2 regions of the Eubacterium sp. AF34-35BH genome follow, and region 2 is predicted to be linked to the other one. Evidence: riboswitches for the same ligand, from Rfam matches in the RefSeq annotation. Region 2 holds a riboswitch; the other holds the start of a gene.
The links. A riboswitch is a leader RNA that binds a small molecule or an ion and turns the genes downstream of it on or off. The one in region 2 is predicted to bind FMN.
Positions count from the first base shown of each region.

Region 1: another riboswitch for FMN. It lies ahead of DWZ69_RS11105 (ECF transporter S component); the one in region 2 lies ahead of ribD (bifunctional diaminohydroxyphosphoribosylaminopyrimidine deaminase/5-amino-6-(5-phosphoribosylamino)uracil reductase RibD).

Region 1 covers NZ_QUDZ01000012.1:3,129-11,615, reverse strand. The annotation lists gene secA (preprotein translocase subunit SecA) at 1-851, shown strand, start outside; gene prfB (peptide chain release factor 2) at 932-2,050, shown strand; gene DWZ69_RS11115 (homoserine dehydrogenase) at 2,258-3,460, shown strand; gene DWZ69_RS11110 (aspartate kinase) at 3,486-4,814, shown strand; FMN riboswitch at 4,923-5,050, shown strand; gene DWZ69_RS11105 (ECF transporter S component) at 5,309-5,920, shown strand; gene tsaE (tRNA (adenosine(37)-N6)-threonylcarbamoyltransferase complex ATPase subunit type 1 TsaE) at 6,152-6,577, shown strand; gene tsaB (tRNA (adenosine(37)-N6)-threonylcarbamoyltransferase complex dimerization subunit type 1 TsaB) at 6,574-7,299, shown strand; gene rimI (ribosomal protein S18-alanine N-acetyltransferase) at 7,473-7,925, shown strand; gene DWZ69_RS11085 (hypothetical protein) at 7,999-8,238, shown strand; gene DWZ69_RS11080 (ribonuclease Z) at 8,396-8,487, shown strand, end outside.
Region 2 covers NZ_QUDZ01000006.1:38,952-47,438, forward strand. The annotation lists gene DWZ69_RS08015 (leucine-rich repeat protein) at 1-500, shown strand, start outside; gene DWZ69_RS08020 (leucine-rich repeat domain-containing protein) at 698-1,600, shown strand; gene DWZ69_RS08030 (acyltransferase) at 1,953-3,053, shown strand; FMN riboswitch at 3,108-3,222, shown strand; partial or broken gene ribD (bifunctional diaminohydroxyphosphoribosylaminopyrimidine deaminase/5-amino-6-(5-phosphoribosylamino)uracil reductase RibD) at 3,490-4,621, shown strand; gene ribE (riboflavin synthase) at 4,584-5,288, shown strand; gene DWZ69_RS08045 (bifunctional 3,4-dihydroxy-2-butanone-4-phosphate synthase/GTP cyclohydrolase II) at 5,307-6,509, shown strand; gene ribE (6,7-dimethyl-8-ribityllumazine synthase) at 6,763-7,227, shown strand; gene DWZ69_RS08055 (SseB family protein) at 7,474-7,902, shown strand; gene DWZ69_RS08060 (cytidylate kinase family protein) at 8,098-8,487, opposite strand, start outside.

The DNA.
Region 1 (8,487 bases), on a different contig from region 2:
TGTCAGTATTTAATGCATTAGGGGTACCTGAAGACGAAGAGTTACATCACAAGGCGCTCACAAGTACAATTGAAAGAGCCCAGAAGAAGATTGAAGGAAATAACTTTGGTATAAGAAAGAACCTTATGGAATACGATAAGGTTAATAATGACCAGAGAGAAATCATATACGCTGAAAGAGCAAGAGTTCTTAACGGTGAAAACATGAGAGATGCAATAATCAAGATGATTAACGAAATTATTGAATCTCAGGTTGATATGTTTGCAGGCGATGATCAGTCACCAAAAGATTGGGATATTGCAGGTTTAGTTCAGTCATTATTTGAAATTATTCCATTTAAGTTAAAGAGCAAACCGGAAGAACTTGCAAAATATACAAAGTCTGAATTCAAACAGAAATTAAAGGAAGAAGCTTTGAAATTATATGAAGCAAAAGAAGCAGAATTCCCAGAACCTGAACATATTAGAGAACTTGAAAGAATTGTCCTTCTTAAAGTAATCGACCAGAAATGGATGGATCACTTAGATGATATGGAACAGTTGAAACAGGGGATTGGTCTTATGGCTTACGGTCAGAAAGATCCGGCTGTTGAATACAAGATTCAAGGTTTCGAAATGTTTGGCTATATGATTGAAAATATTAAGATTGATACTGTAAAGACTTTATATCATATTCAGGTTGAGCAGAACGTTGAACGTGAAGAGGTAGCAGAAGTTACAGGAACAAACAAAGATGACTCAGATGGAGTTAAGAAGCCAAAGCAGAGAGTTGAAGCTAAGGTTTATCCAAATGATCCATGTCCTTGTGGAAGTGGAAAGAAATATAAGAACTGTTGTGGACGTAAAGCATAAGTTCATATAATAAAAATTGCGAGAAGGCGGGGATTACCCGCCTTTTCTTGAAATTATAAAACAACAAGTGAGGGAATATTGTGGTTGAATTTGAACAATACAAATATGAGTGGAATCAGTACAAAGATAAAGTAAAAGAACTTGCAGCTTCTTTTGATATTGAAACAAAAGAAAACAGAATACGCGAAATTGAAGAAGCAATGGAACAACAGGAGTTTTGGGATGATGTTGAAAAATCGCAGAAGCTGATGAAGGAATTGAAAAATCTTAAATCTCAAATAGACACAATTTCAAAAATCCAAAGCGATTATGAAGATATTGGAATTTTGATAGATATGGGCAATGAAGAGGAAGGTGCGTCTATCGTTGAAGATGTAAAAGAACAGTTAAATGAATTTATAGAAAATTTTGAAAAAACAAAAATAGACACTCTTTTATCAGGAGAATATGACAAATGTAACGCAATTCTTAAATTAAATGCAGGAGCCGGTGGAACAGAATCCTGCGATTGGGCAAGTATGCTTTATAGAATGTTTACAAGATGGGCAGAGTCAAAAGGTTATAAGACTGAAGTTTTAGATTTTTTAGATGGTGACGAAGCAGGAATAAAGTCAATAACTTTTCAGGTTAATGGAGAAAATGCCTATGGTTATTTGAAATCTGAAAAAGGTGTTCACAGGCTTGTTAGAATATCACCGTTTAACGCAGCAGGCAAAAGACAGACTTCATTTGTATCTTTAGATGTAATGCCGGATATTGAGGAAGATTTAGATGTGGAAATTAATGATGACGATATAAGAATTGATACATATAGATCAAGTGGCGCAGGTGGACAGCATATTAACAAAACATCATCTGCTGTTAGAATCACTCATTTGCCAACAGGAATAGTTGTTCAATGCCAGAATGAAAGGTCACAGCTTCAGAACAAAGACAAGGCAATGAAAATGTTAAAGGCAAAATTATACATGCTAAAAAAACAGGAAGAGGAAGAAAAGCGCTCAGGAATCAGAGGTGAAGTAAAAGAGATTGGTTGGGGCAACCAAATAAGGTCTTATGTAATGCAACCGTATACTATGGTAAAAGACCATAGAACTAACGTTGAAGTTACTGACGTTAACAAGGTTTTAGATGGCTACATTGATCCTTTTATTAATGGATATTTGAAATGGATTAATACAGGTAATGAGGAAAGTTAACATCACAAACCACTTTAACACTTTACCGAACTACCACAATATTGCATAAAAATCCATGCGATTTATTAAAAAAATTAATAAATATGTAATAATTTGTTATGAAAACAAAGTAAACAGCTTAAAATTAGTTGATAAAAATATTTAACCATGCTAAAATTTACGAAGAATTTGCACCCTAAAGGGCTAGAACACAATTAAGGAGGAAATATGATAAAGGTAGCAATCTTAGGATACGGAACAGTAGGTTCAGGTGTATTCGAAATTATAAATGAAAATAAAGAGCTTATTACTGCAAATGCAGGTGAAGAAATTGACGTAAAATATGTATTAGATTTAAGAGAATTTCCTGGAGATTCATGTGAAAGCGTTTTAGTACATGATTACAATATTATTTTAAACGATCCTGAAGTAGAAGTAGTAATTGAAGTAATGGGTGGGTTAAAACCAGCTTATGATTTTGTAAAGTCAGCATTATTAGCAAAGAAGAGTGTATGTACATCTAACAAAGAGTTAGTTGCAAAATATGGTGCTGAGCTTATTAAGATTGCTCAGTCAAATAATAGAAACTTCTTATTTGAAGCTGCTGTAGGTGGCGGAATTCCTATTATCCGTCCAATGAACATGCATATTACAGCGGATAAGATTTGTGAAATTACAGGAATATTAAACGGAACAACAAACTATATTCTTACAAAGATGGATAAAGAAGGTGCTGATTTTGACAGCACTTTAAAGAAAGCACAGGAATTAGGTTATGCAGAACGTAATCCTGAAGCAGATATTGAAGGCTATGATGCGGTTAGAAAGATTGCAATTTTAGCTTCATTAGCAAATGGAAAGACAGTTAATTTTGAAGAAATCTACACAGAAGGTATATCAAAAATTACTGCTGAGGACTTTAAGTATGCAAAGAAAATGGGCCGTTCAATTAAGTTATTAGGAAAGTGCAAGAACGAAGATACAGGTATTGTATGTTCAGTAGCACCAAGACTTTTAGCACCTGACCATCCATTATACAACGTTAGTGGTGTAACTAACGGTATTTTAGTACGTGGAAACATGGTAGGTGACCTTGTATTTATCGGCAGTGGTGCAGGCAAACTCCCTACAGCAAGTGCGGTAGTATCTGATGTAGTTGATAGCGTTAGACATTTGAATGTTTCTACAACTGTAATGTGGAAAGAAGAAAAGCTTGAAGTTGAAGATTTTTCAAAATCAAAGAAGAAGTTCTTTGTTAGAACAACAAAGTCAAAAGAAGAAGTTGAGGCTGTATTTGGAAATGTAGAATACATTGCTGCAGGAATTTCAGGAGAAATCGGTTTTGCTACAGAAAAATTAAGCGAACAGGATTTTGATGCAAAAGCTGAAAAATTAGGAAATGTAATCTCTAGAATTAGAATTGAAGGATAATAAAAGATAAATTAGGAGGCAGGTTATGAAAGAAACAAAGGTTGTAAAGTTTGGTGGTAGTTCGCTAGCTGATGCAAACCAGTTTAGAAAAGTTGCAGATATTATTTTAGCAGATCCAACAAGACGTTTTGTTGTTGCATCAGCACCGGGTAAACGTTTTGTAGAAGATATTAAAGTTACAGATATGCTTTATAACTGTTATGAATTAGCTTCAGAAGGTGAAGAATTTGAAGAACAGTTTAATCTTATTAAGGAAAGATATAATGGAATTATTGAAGGCTTAGGCATTCAGGATTTTTCGTTGGACGAAGATTTTGACATTATAAAGGGCGCATTCTCTCATATGGCAGGTAGAGATTATGCAGCCAGTCGTGGTGAATTCTTAAACAGTAAAGTATTAGCCAAATTTTTAGGTTTTGATTTTATTGATGCTGCAAAATATATTTTCTTCAATGAAAGAGGAGAATTTGATTGGGATAAAACATCAGAAAAGTTAGCTCCAAAGCTTGCAAAATCTGAATATGCAGTGATTCCGGGATTTTACGGTTCTATGCCTAACGGAACTATCAAGACATTTTCAAGAGGTGGTTCAGACGTAACAGGTTCAATTGTTGCCAGAGCAGTAGACGCAATGATTTATGAAAACTGGACAGACGTTAGTGGATTTTTAATTTGCGATCCAAGAATTGTAAATAATCCAAGTCCAATTAACACAATCACATACGCAGAACTTAGAGAATTAGCATACATGGGAGCTACTGTTTTACACGAAGATGCTATCTTCCCTGTTAGAGCAGCAGGTATCCCTGTAAATATCAAAAACACAAACTGCCCACAGGATAGAGGAACTATGATTGTTTCAGAAACTGCTGAGCCATGTGAACATATTATTACAGGTATTGCCGGCAAGAAGGGTATGTCAGTAATTAATATTGAAAAGGACAAAATGAATAGCGAAGTAGGCTTTGGTAGAAATGTACTTCGTGCATTGGAAAAGAGCAATGTAAGTTTTGAACATATGCCATCAGGTGTAGACACAATGAGTGTTGTTATTCAGACAGATGCATTAGCAGGAAAGGAAACAGCTATTCTTGACGAAATCCGTTCAAGAGTACATCCTGACCAGTTATTTATTGAAAGTAACCTTGCCCTTATTGCAGTAGTAGGTCGTGGAATGAAGAGTGCCAGAGGTACAGCTGCAATCTTATTCACAGCTTTAGCAGAGGCAAGAGTTAATATTAAAATGATTGACCAGGGATCTTCAGAACTTAACATCATTATCGGTGTAGCAGAAGAAGATTTTGAAGTTGCATTACGTGCAATTTACAATGCATTCATTAAAGTAAAAAAATAAATAAGTAAAAAAGTAATTTTTATTAACGTTAGTATTATGTGAAGAATAAGTTATTAACAAACTTGACAACATAATAACAAAGTATTAACATTAACATGAAAATTAAATAAAGTTCTTCGGGGTAAGGTGCAATTCCTAACCGGCTGTGATTGCTTAAGCATAAGTCAGCGAGCCTATTGGCATGATATGGTGAGAATCCATAACCGACAGTAAAGTCTGGATGAGAGAAGATAGAATATAATTACTGTTACATGCAGTAGTAAAAACAGCAACCGGAGAAATTTTGGTTGCTGTTTTTTTGGCTCTTTGTCAAGCTTGGGGGTAATCACTCACGTAAAGTTGTGTGTGATTTCTTATTAAATAAAAAACGTTACGCTAGGGATTACCACCCCAGCGAAAAGAAAAAAGTTACTAAAGTAACCTGCGCTTGGTGTGTAAAATTTCGCAAGGGACATTCTTTGTTACATTAATGTTATAAATTGGAGGTAATATAAATGAAAAAAACATTTACAACAAAAAACATAGTTTTAATAGCGATGTTTTCAGCATTGGCTTTAGTTTTACACTTATTTGATTTTTCGATTCCTGTAATTGCGCCGGAATTCTATAAATTAGATTTAAGTGAAATTCCTGTACTAATTGGTTCATTTATAATGGGACCATTGGCAGGCGTGTTTATTGAAGCAATAAAAATATTATTAAAATTATTAGTAAAAGGAACATCAACAGCCTACGTTGGAGATTTGGCAAACTTCATAATTGGTTGTGCATTTGTTGTTCCTGCAAGTTTAATATACAAGTATAAGAAAACAAAAATGGGCGCGTTCATTGGAATGGCAGTAGGTACACTTGTAATGGCAGTTGCTGGAATTGCCATTAACTATTGGGTTTTAATTCCTTTTTATGTAAAAGCTTTCGGCATGCCATTAGATGCAATTATTGGAATGGGAGCAAAAATCAACGGAGCTATTTCTAACAAATTTACATTCGTCCTTATTTGTGTAGGACCGTTTAATATTTTAAAAGCTGTAATCGACAGTTTAATCACAGCCGTTGTCTACAAAAGAATCAGTTCATTTATAAAAGAGATTGGTTCAAAAAAATAAAAATATTGACTTTAAAAAAATAAGTATATGGCTAAATCAAAACACAATCGTCAAATTAAAACATAGAAAAATTTGAAAAACACAGAAATATTGTTTATACTAATCAGTATGGCATATTTCTGTGCTTTTTAATGCAATAGAAATTTCAAAGAATAATATGTCACAAAAAGCATTACGCTAGGATGTACCCTAGTATGAAAACAAAGTTAACCTAAATATATTGGAGGATAGATGATATACGAAACAAATTCCGAAAAGGAAACTTTTGAATTAGGAAAAAATCTGGGTGAGCAAGCAAAGGCTGGTCAGATTTTTTGCCTAAATGGAGATTTAGGAGTTGGAAAAACTGTGTTTACTCAGGGATTTGCAAAGGGACTTGGCATTGAAGAAAACGTCAACAGTCCAACATTTACAATTATACAGGTATACGAGGAGGGGAGAATTCCTTTATATCATTTTGACGTATATAGAATTGGTGATCCTGAAGAAATGTATGAAATCGGATACGAGGAATACTTTTTCGGAGAAGGCGTATGCCTCATAGAATGGTCAAAATTAATAGATGAATTAATACCCGAGGAAGCAATAAATATTGAAATAGATAAAAATCTTGAAAAAGGATTAGACTATAGAAAGATTACAGTGGAGGGACTATGAGAATATTAGCAATAGACAGCTCTGCAATGGTAGCAACAGTTGCCGTAACAACAGATGGAGTTTTAAATGCAGAATATACAATTAATCACAAAAAAACACATTCTCAAACATTGCTACCAATGATAGATGAAATGTGTAAAACAATTGAACTTGATATGAAAACAGTAGATGCTATAGCAATATCAGGAGGTCCCGGTTCTTACACAGGACTTAGAATAGGTAGTGCCACAGCAAAAGGCTTCGGCTTGGCGCTTGGTATTCCAATCATAAATATTCCAACAATGGACGCTTTGGCGTACAATATGTTTTCGTCACAGTATATTGTTTGTCCAATTATGGATGCGAGACGAGGACAGGTTTATACAGGAATTTATCAATTTGAAGGCACAGAAATGCAAACAATAAAAGAACAGTGCATTATGATGCTTGAGGACTTAATTGAAGAATTAGATAAAACAGGTAAAGCTGTGATTTTCCTTGGCGATGGTGTTGAAAAAGGAAAAGAAATTATTGACGCCCAAATGAAGTCAGAGCATTACTATGCACCTGCATCTATGAATGGACAGAAAGCTTCAAGTGTGGCAGCCCTTGGTGAAATCTATTATGCTCAGGGAAAAATTGAAAAAGCGGCAGACCATAAACCTGAATATTTAAGATTATCTCAGGCAGAGAGAGAACTTAAAGAAAAATTAGCCAAAGAAAAAGCGCAGGCAGAAAAATAAATCTGTGTGAAAAGAAATAAAACAAAAAATTAATTAAAATACAACAGAGATTAATAATGAAAAAAGATAAAAATTTTAATTAAAATTAAGCAGAACAAAATTTCGTAGTGAAAATACAAAAAGTAAGAATTAGGCTGAAGTATAAAATATAATATAAAGAGTAGGACTAAAATATGGAACAGGAAAAAATAACAATTAGAAAAATGAACATAGAGGATATTCCTGCTGTTTTTGAAATTGAACAAAGCATATTTTCTATTCCCTGGTCTGAAAAATCATTTAAAGATTCTCTGGAAAGTGAAAATACCAATTTTGTAGTAGCTTTGTGCAATGATGAAATTGTAGGCTACATTGGTATGTATGTATTTGGAGAAGAGGCTGATATATCAAATGTTGCAGTCTCTCTTAAACACAGAAGAAAGCATATTGCCCAGAATATGCTTGACTATATCTTTGATTGGTCACAAAATAAAAAAATAAAAAATCTCACTTTAGAAGTAAGAGAAACTAATGTGCCCGCAATAAAACTATATGAAAAGAATGGTTTTAAGGAGGCCGGCATTAGAAAAGATTATTACGAAAAACCAAAAGAAAATGCAGTTATAATGTGGAAACAAAATCTATAAAATACATTACTTTCCACTATTATTTTACGTGTGAAACCTATAAAATAAAAAATATTTATTTTAGGAGGAAGTTATGAGAAGATACGAAGATGAAAAATTAGTGGAAGTGACTTGCAATAAATGTGGGAAGAAATTAATCGTAGAAAATGAAATTATAAAAGAAGGCAATTTTACTGTAGAATATAAATGGAACTATTTTTCAAACAAAGATGGAAGAGAACATTTTTTTGATTTGTGCGAAGAATGTTACGACAAAATAACGGGAGAATTTTTAATCCCTGTAGACGACAGGGAATATAAAGAATTGTTATAGAAATTCTGATTTCAGATAGCAACAAAGAATATAAAGCGTTATTGTGAAAATTCTAATTTCTGAGAATGACAGGAAAAATAAAGAACTTATTTGGAATTCCTGTAGGTAGTAAAAATAAAAAGTAACTGTAGAATTGCAGAAAAGAAAGAGGAAGAGAATGTTAGACGTATGTTTGTTAGGTACAGGAGGAATGATGCCAATTCCCAGAAGATGGCTGACATCTTTAATGTGCAGATATAATGGAAGTAA
Region 2 (8,487 bases):
TTGTGTCAAATAATATTAGCAGAATTGAAGAACAGGGTATAAATAATACCGCAATAAAGCAAATAAAGTTAAATCAGAAGGCAAAGCTGGATATACGTGCTGTAGACAGCAATATTTTAATAAAAACTAATAAAAAATTTAAAGAAATAAAGCCATATGTATATAGCTGTAATAGATGGTATAAGATTTCAAAAGCAAAAGGCTATGATGTTAAGAGCGTAATATATAGTGGATTTAAACCAAAAGACAAGAAAATTGTAAGGGCAAAAACATCAAAAAATGTCTATGACAAGAAAATAAGAAAAAAAGTTTTAAATAAATTTAGAGAATTAAATTACGACTTTAGATATGACAAAAATTTAAAAATAGATTTTTTTTCGGAGTATAAGCACTATTTTATAAAAACAAAGGTAAGGGCCTATAAATACATAAAGAATAAAAAAGTGTATACAAAGTGGAGTGATTATATGGTTTATGATTCATGGCATGATGCAGATTAAAGGAGGAGAAAGTTATGAAAAAATTCTTACTAATATTATTAGCGTTTACTATGTGTTTTCAGGTAAATATTGTAGGTGCCAGCGAGAATACAGGCGGTGAAGTGAGCATAGATAAAATTTAGCATGGCTCAGATTACAGAGTAATAACAATAGACAAAAATTATACCGGAAGTATAGATGAAATTTGGCATTGGACAATGAATAGCATTGAAAGTGTAAATGTTGATAAAGACAATCCTAAGTATATGTCAGAAGATGGAATTTTATTTTCAAAAGACAAAAAGACTATACTTTATTATCCAAGACAAAAGAATATTGGTGGTAGCTATACCATCCCTGAAACAGTTGAGAAAATAGCGGAACATGCATTTAATAATGCACAGTTGAAAACTATCAAAATGGAAGACAACATTACTTCAATAGGTACTTATGCATTTGCCGGTTGCGGAGTTGTAGATATAACGGTTCCTAAGAAAGTTAAAGTGATAGCAGAACATGCATTTGCAGGAAGTTACATAAAGAATATCGACTTAAATAATGTAAACAAAATAAAAGACTATGCATTTTCAGAATGTAATTATCTAACAAAAATCAATTTAAAAAATGTTAAAGATGTTGGAAAAGAGGCTTTTGCAAACTGTGGCAAACTTAAGACAGTTAAAGGTCCTAAAGTAAAAAACATTGGAAAAAATGCTTTCTACACAGCCAAAGTAAAGAAAATTTATTTGCCCAATTCAGTGAAAATGGCTGAAAGAGCATTGAATACTGTTACAAAAATAAGCTACACTAAATCTTTTAAAAAGATAAAGCCTTATATGTTATATCCATTTACTTGGAATGATGTTGACACAGCTAAAGGTTATCAGGTAAAAATAACTATTAGTAGTAAAAAGAATAAAAAAATCAAAAAGACTTTTGTGGAGAAAACTAAAAAAAGTTACATTCCAAGTTATGGTAAACTTGACAGAAAAATGGGCAAGTTTGTAAGCAAAAATAAAATTGCACCTAAAGACGTAAAAAGCATATTCCAATATAGAGCGTATAGAAAAAAAGGTGGCAAGACATTGTACACAAAATGGAGCAATGTTGTGAAATTATAAAGATAGCTTATAAAGAGAGTGTATTAATAACTAATAATATAAATTTTAAATTTATATTGATAATTAGAAGCTCTGGAAATGTATTTCCAGAGCTTTGTTATATAATAAGAAATTCCTTCAAAATTTCTTATTATATAAAAAACGTTCCACTATGGATGCCCACTCGCGCGAAAGGAAAAATGTTGCTAAAGCAACACGCACTCGGTGCGTAGAATGTCGTAAGCGACATCCTTTCTTGTAGAAATTTGAAATTTGGTGTTATTAGCTGGTGTTTCTAAGAATTTATTGAACATAGACTATTGTGTGTTATAATTAAAGATAATTGTCAAAATTTAGGAGGGAAGAGTGAAAAATGGAAATAAAAAAAATGAGAAAATCAAATATAGAGTTGTTGAGAATTGTTTTGATTATAATGGTAATAGCACATCATTATGTGGTAAATTCCGGTATAAAAGCGTTCTTTACACCAGCTAAAATGTCAGCAAAAATGATAGGGATAGAAATATTCGGATGTGGTGGAAAGATTGCTATTGATGGCTTTATAATCATAACAGGTTTTTTTATGTGTAAACAATCAGTCACATTATTAAAGTGGTGTAATTTGGTTGTGAAATATGCTTTTTACTTTCTGGTAATTAATGGGGCTTTTCTGATTGCAGGATATTATCCTTTAGGAAAATATAATCTGTTGTATGGATTTGTTCCTTTTATAAAAAACTATGGAACAGGATATGATAGTTTTGTAGCTTTATATTTGGCATTATTTTTGTTGATTCCTTTTATTAATAAGCTTATAAATGCTATGAATAAAAAGGAAATGATTATATTACTATCTATTTTAATAGCATTATATTCTATTTTTAGCACGTTCTTTTTTCAGATAGACAGTGAGGGATATTTATTTGTTAGAGACAATTTTGAAGGATTGGGATGGTACATTACAGTATATTTAATTGGGGCTTTTATAAGAAAATATGGTAATAAAAAATGGGATAATTTTAGAGTGGGATTAGTAGGCACAATTATTTCTGCTGTAGTAATATGTATTAGCATCTATGTGTTTAATTACACAATGAAAATTGATATATATCATTTTGTCATTGGAGCTAATAAATTTATGGCTATTACAATGGCAATTATGTTATTTATCTTATTTAAGAACATAAATATTAAAAATAGCAAAATAATTAATACATTGTCAAAAACAACATTCGGTATTTTATTGATACATGCTAACAGTGACACGATGAGATACTTTTTATGGAATGATATTATCAAGTGTCCGGAAAAGTATTTGGAAGGTGGAGCAATGTTAATAGTGAGTGCAATCACAAGTGTTATTTTGATTTTTATTGTATGTGCGTGCATAGACATTATATGTGAAAAATTTTTGAATAAGGTAGTAATTAGCAAATTAAGGAATATAAAAATATTAAACAAGGAATTGTATTAAAAAATAAAGTTGACATTTAGATATATGTAGAGTATAGTCTTAAATGAAAATTGAATAAATCTTCAGGGCAGGGTGCGATTCCCTACCGGTGGTAAAGCCCACGAGCCGGAAGGCATGATTCGGTGAAACTCCGAAGCCGACAGTAAAGTCTGGATGAAAGAAGATATGGAATAAATTTAAAATTTATATTGATAGTTATATGCTCTGGAAAGATATTTCCAGAGTTTTTTTTGAATAATAATATGTTTGGCAGATATGTTCAAAATTAGTAATTATCATATAGCAAATTTAAAATGAAATAATGTTAATAATTACTTCAATAATTTACTTAAATGTTAATCAGTATTAACAAGAATTAATTAAGTAACTTAGATTATTCGAAAGCCCTGAGCATATGCTCAGGGCTTTTCGATTATAAAAAATCAGGAGGTGAAAAATGAATTCTGAATATTATATGAGAATGGCACTGGATTTAGCAAAAAAAGGAATGGGTTATACATCGCCGAATCCAATGGTAGGTGCCGTTATTGTGAAAAATGGAAAAGTTATTGGCAAAGGCTACCACCACAAGTATGGTGACTTGCATGCGGAAAGAGATGCTCTTGCAAACGCCACTGATGATGTGACCGGAGCTACCATGTATGTTACATTGGAGCCTTGTTGTCACAAAGGAAAACAGCCACCATGTGTTGATGCAATTATTCAGGCTGGTATAAAGAAAGTTTGTGTAGGTTCAGATGATCCTAATCCATTAGTAGCAGGCAAAGGAATTAAGATTTTACAGGATAATGGAATAGAAGTTGAACCCCATATTTTAAAAGAAGAATGTGACAGTTTAAATAAAGTTTTTTTCCACTATATTCAAACAAAAACACCGTATGTAATTTTAAAATATGCAATGACTATTGATGGGAAAATTGCTACTTACACAGGAGAGTCTAAGTGGATTACAGGGGAAAAAGCCAGAGAGCATGTACATAATAATAGACATAGATACAGTGGAATTATGGTAGGGGTTAAAACAGTGTTGGAAGATAATCCAATGCTTACCTGCAGAATCCCTGAAGGTGTAAATCCAACAAGAATTATATGTGATACTAATTTAAGAACACCTATTGAATCGAATATTGTACAGTCAGCAAAAGATATTCAAACAATAATTGCAACGGGAAATGTTGAAGAAGAAAAGGTGAAAATTTATGAAGAGCTAGGATGCAAAATTCTTCAGCTACCTGATGAAAATGGCAAAGTAAGTTTGGAAAGCCTGATGAAAAAAATAGGGGAGATGAATATTGACAGTGTCATTGTTGAAGGTGGTGGAACTCTTAACTGGTCAATGGTATCCAAGGGACTTGTTAATAAAACAGAAATTTACATTGCACCTAAAATTTTTGGCGGGAAAGATGCCAAGACACCGGTTGAAGGACAGGGATTTAAGTTGCCAGCCGAAAGCTTAAAACTTGAAAAAAGTAAGGTCAGCATTCTTGGTGAAGATATTTTAATTGAAAGTTACATAAAGGAGTGAGGCTAATGTTTACAGGAATTATAGAGGAAATGGGGACTGTTAAAACCATAAGAAAATCTGCCAACTCAGCAATATTAACTATTAGTGCTACAAAAGTTTTAGAAGAAACAAAAATTGGTGACAGCATTGCAGTAAATGGAATTTGCTTAACAGTAACTGAAATAGAAAGTCAGTTTTTCAAAGCTGATGTAATGCATGAAACTTTGAGACGTTCATCTTTAAATAATCTGAAAACCGGCAGTAGGGTAAATTTAGAAAGAGCAATGGCTGCTAATGGACGATTTGGTGGTCACATAGTTTCAGGTCATGTGGATGGTGTAGGCACAATCGCAAAAATAGAAAAAGACGATAATGCAATTTGGTACACCATTAAGACAGCCCCTACAATACTTAAATATATCGTAGAAAAAGGTTCCATAACAATAGACGGAATCAGCCTTACTGTTGCAAAAGTGAGTAATGAGAATTTCGCAATCTCAGCAATTCCACATACAGTTCAGGTAACGATTTTAAAAGATAAAAAAGTTGGTGATGTTGTTAATTTGGAAAATGACATTATTGGAAAATATGTGGAACGGTTGATTAGCTTTGGCGGAGGTGTGGTTGAGTGTCATAATCAATCATTAAAAAATAATGAGTCATCAGACAATAAGCAAACAAAAAGCCATTCAGGAATAACTATGGAGTTTTTAAGTAAGCATGGTTTTTGATAGAAAGAGAGGTAGAAAATGTATCAGTTTAATACAGTAGAAGAAGCTTTAGAAGAATTAAAAAATGGAAAAATTATTTTAGTAACAGATGATCCTGACAGAGAAAATGAAGGAGATTTTATATGTGCAGCAGAGTTTGCCACAACTAAAAATATTAATTTTATGGCAACTTATGGAAAGGGACTTATTTGTATGCCAATGTCAAAGGAGTATGTGGAAAAACTTAGAATTCCTCAAATGGTTACAAATAATACAGATAATCATGAAACAGCTTTTACAGTTTCAATTGATGGGGTAGATACAACAACAGGAATTTCAGCAGCAGAACGTTCAATTACAGCTATGAAGTGTGTTGACGAAAATGCAAAACCGGAAGATTTCAGAAGACCGGGACATATGTTTCCACTTTTGGCAAAAGATAATGGCGTGTTAGAAAGAAACGGCCACACAGAAGCCACAGTGGATTTGTGCAGATTGGCAGGTCTAAAGGAATGTGGACTTTGCTGTGAAATTATGCGTGAAGACGGCACAATGATGAGAACTAAAGAATTAGTTCAGTTGGCTAAGGATATGAATATCAAAATGATTAGCATTAAAGATTTACAGCACTACAGAAAAGTACACGAAAAATTAGTGGATAGAGTGACAGTTACAAAAATGCCAACAAAATATGGTGAGTTTACAGCATATGGATATGTAAATAAATTAAACGGTGAACACCATATTGCGTTAGTAAAAGGTGATATTGGAGATGGTAAAGACGTTCTTTGCAGAGTTCATTCAGAATGTCTTACAGGTGATACTTTTGGTTCCCTTAGATGTGACTGTGGACAGCAGTTTGCTGCCGCAATGACTCAAATTGAAAAAGAAGGCAGAGGAATTTTACTTTATATGCGACAGGAAGGTAGAGGCATTGGCTTGATAAATAAATTAAAAGCATACGAGCTTCAGGAAAAAGGCATGGATACTTTGGAAGCAAATTTAGCATTAGGATTCAAAGGAGACGAGCGAGAATACTATATCGGCGCTCAGATACTAAGAGATTTAGGCGTAAAAGGTTTGAAACTTTTAACAAATAATCCTGACAAAGTATACCAGTTAGAAGAATTTGGAATGGAAATATCTAAACGAGTTCCAATTCAAATGGACGCAACAGAATATGACTTATATTACTTAAAAACAAAACAATACAAAATGGGACATATTCTCCAGTACAAATAATAAAAGAGAAGATTAATAAATAATCAAAGACAAAAATAAATAAGTAAAAACAACAACTAAAAATATTCTCTGCACAGCTAAAGACTTTATAAGAAAGTGCTGTGGAGCCGTCGGTCCATAAAGGCAGCGTAGTCGGCTTTATAGGACCGCTACGAGCGGAACGCAGCGGGAGCGTGCTTTCGATAAAGTATTTAGCTGGGCAGAGAATAGGGGATAGTGTTGATATATTAAGATATGAAAGGTAGGAAAGAAAATGAATATTTTAGAAGGAAAAGTAGTAGCAGAAGGCATGAAAGTTGGAATTGTAGTGGCAAGGTTTAATGAGTTCATTACATCAAAATTGCTTAGTGGAGCAATTGACGGTTTGGTAAGACATGATGTAAACGAAGATGATGTAGACGTTGCATGGGTGCCAGGTGCTTTTGAAATTCCACTTGTTGCATCAAAAATGGCAAAAAGCAGAAAATATGATGCTGTAATTTGTTTAGGAGCTGTTATTAGAGGAAGCACAAGTCACTATGATTATGTTTGCAATGAAGTATCAAAAGGTATTGCAGCAGTTTCAATGGAAAATGATATACCTGTAATGTTTGGTGTAATTACTACAGAAAATATTGAACAGGCAATTGAACGTTCAGGAAGCAAGGCTGGAAACAAAGGATACGAGTGTGCACTTGGCGCTATTGAAATGGTAAATCTAATTAGAAAAATAAAATAATATTAATTTACAAATTTAAAAAATTGCATAAAATAATTACAACCTAAATGCAAAATAGTGAGATTTTCTGCTGAAAAAAACATCTGTTGGTGGTATACTAATCATAATAAAAAAGTATGATTTAAATTTTAACCAGGATTTAATTTTAAACAATAATGTTGCAAAAATATTGGATTTTATCGGATTCAAATTTAAATAGCAAAGGTAAATTTCGGAAGAAATGAAAGTACAAAGGGGTGAAATTTTATGCACAGGGACAATGAAAAAATCGATGCAGGGTTAAAAGAAAACTACAGAATCGAGGAAGCTATTGAGGCACTACAAAAAGAAAGTAGCTATGAAATGTTGGCACATACTCTTACGGTTATTCGTAGAACAATGACAAAGAAAGCACAGATGATTATAGCTGTGGAGCCACCAAGGGGAGATAATCAGATAAGATTACAGGTTGTGGAAACTCCTGATGGCAAGAAATGGTGGGCAGCGTTTACAAGTTTTGATGAGGAAATGAAAGGTGGAAATCAGGTAATGTCCACATTCCTTGCAGACATGGATCAATTGTTGAAATCATCTTTAAGTGCAAATGATATTGAAGGTGTAATTTTTAATCCATGGAACAAAACAATAATGCTAAATAAGAAATTAATTAATATTGTATTAGGAAACATTGTGTAAAACAGGACAGGTTGTTAATTCATAAATGGGAAGAATACAATAGATAAAAAACAAGCAGTCATAAATTACTAAAATGGTACGAATACTTAACCATTATTGTTAGTAGTTTATGAATGCTTGTTGTTTAAAAATATAATTACACTAGCAAACACGCATTTGACCTGTAAGTTAGTAAATTATATTCTTTATAATTTTTTATTCTATATTCATTTTCTTTTGGAAAAGAGTTTTAATAATTTGTGCTGTTTCATCAACGCCAAAGTCATCGGACTTAATACACAAATCATAGTTTTTAACATTACCCCAGTCTGTTTTAGTAAAATATTTACAGTGAACAGCACGTTCATGGTTTACTTTTTTAACTTTAGCCTTAGCAGCCTTTTCTGAAATGTTATCACGAGCTGAAACTCTGGCTATTTCAGCGGCAGTATCAGCACTGATGAATACATGGTATGCAGTAGGCAGTTCTTTTAACATGTAATTGGCAAGTCGACCAACAATAATGCATGGACCTTTCTGTGAAATCTCACGTATAAGTTCAGATTCTTTAATAAAAAGCTGATTTACTTTAGGTAGTTCTGTTTC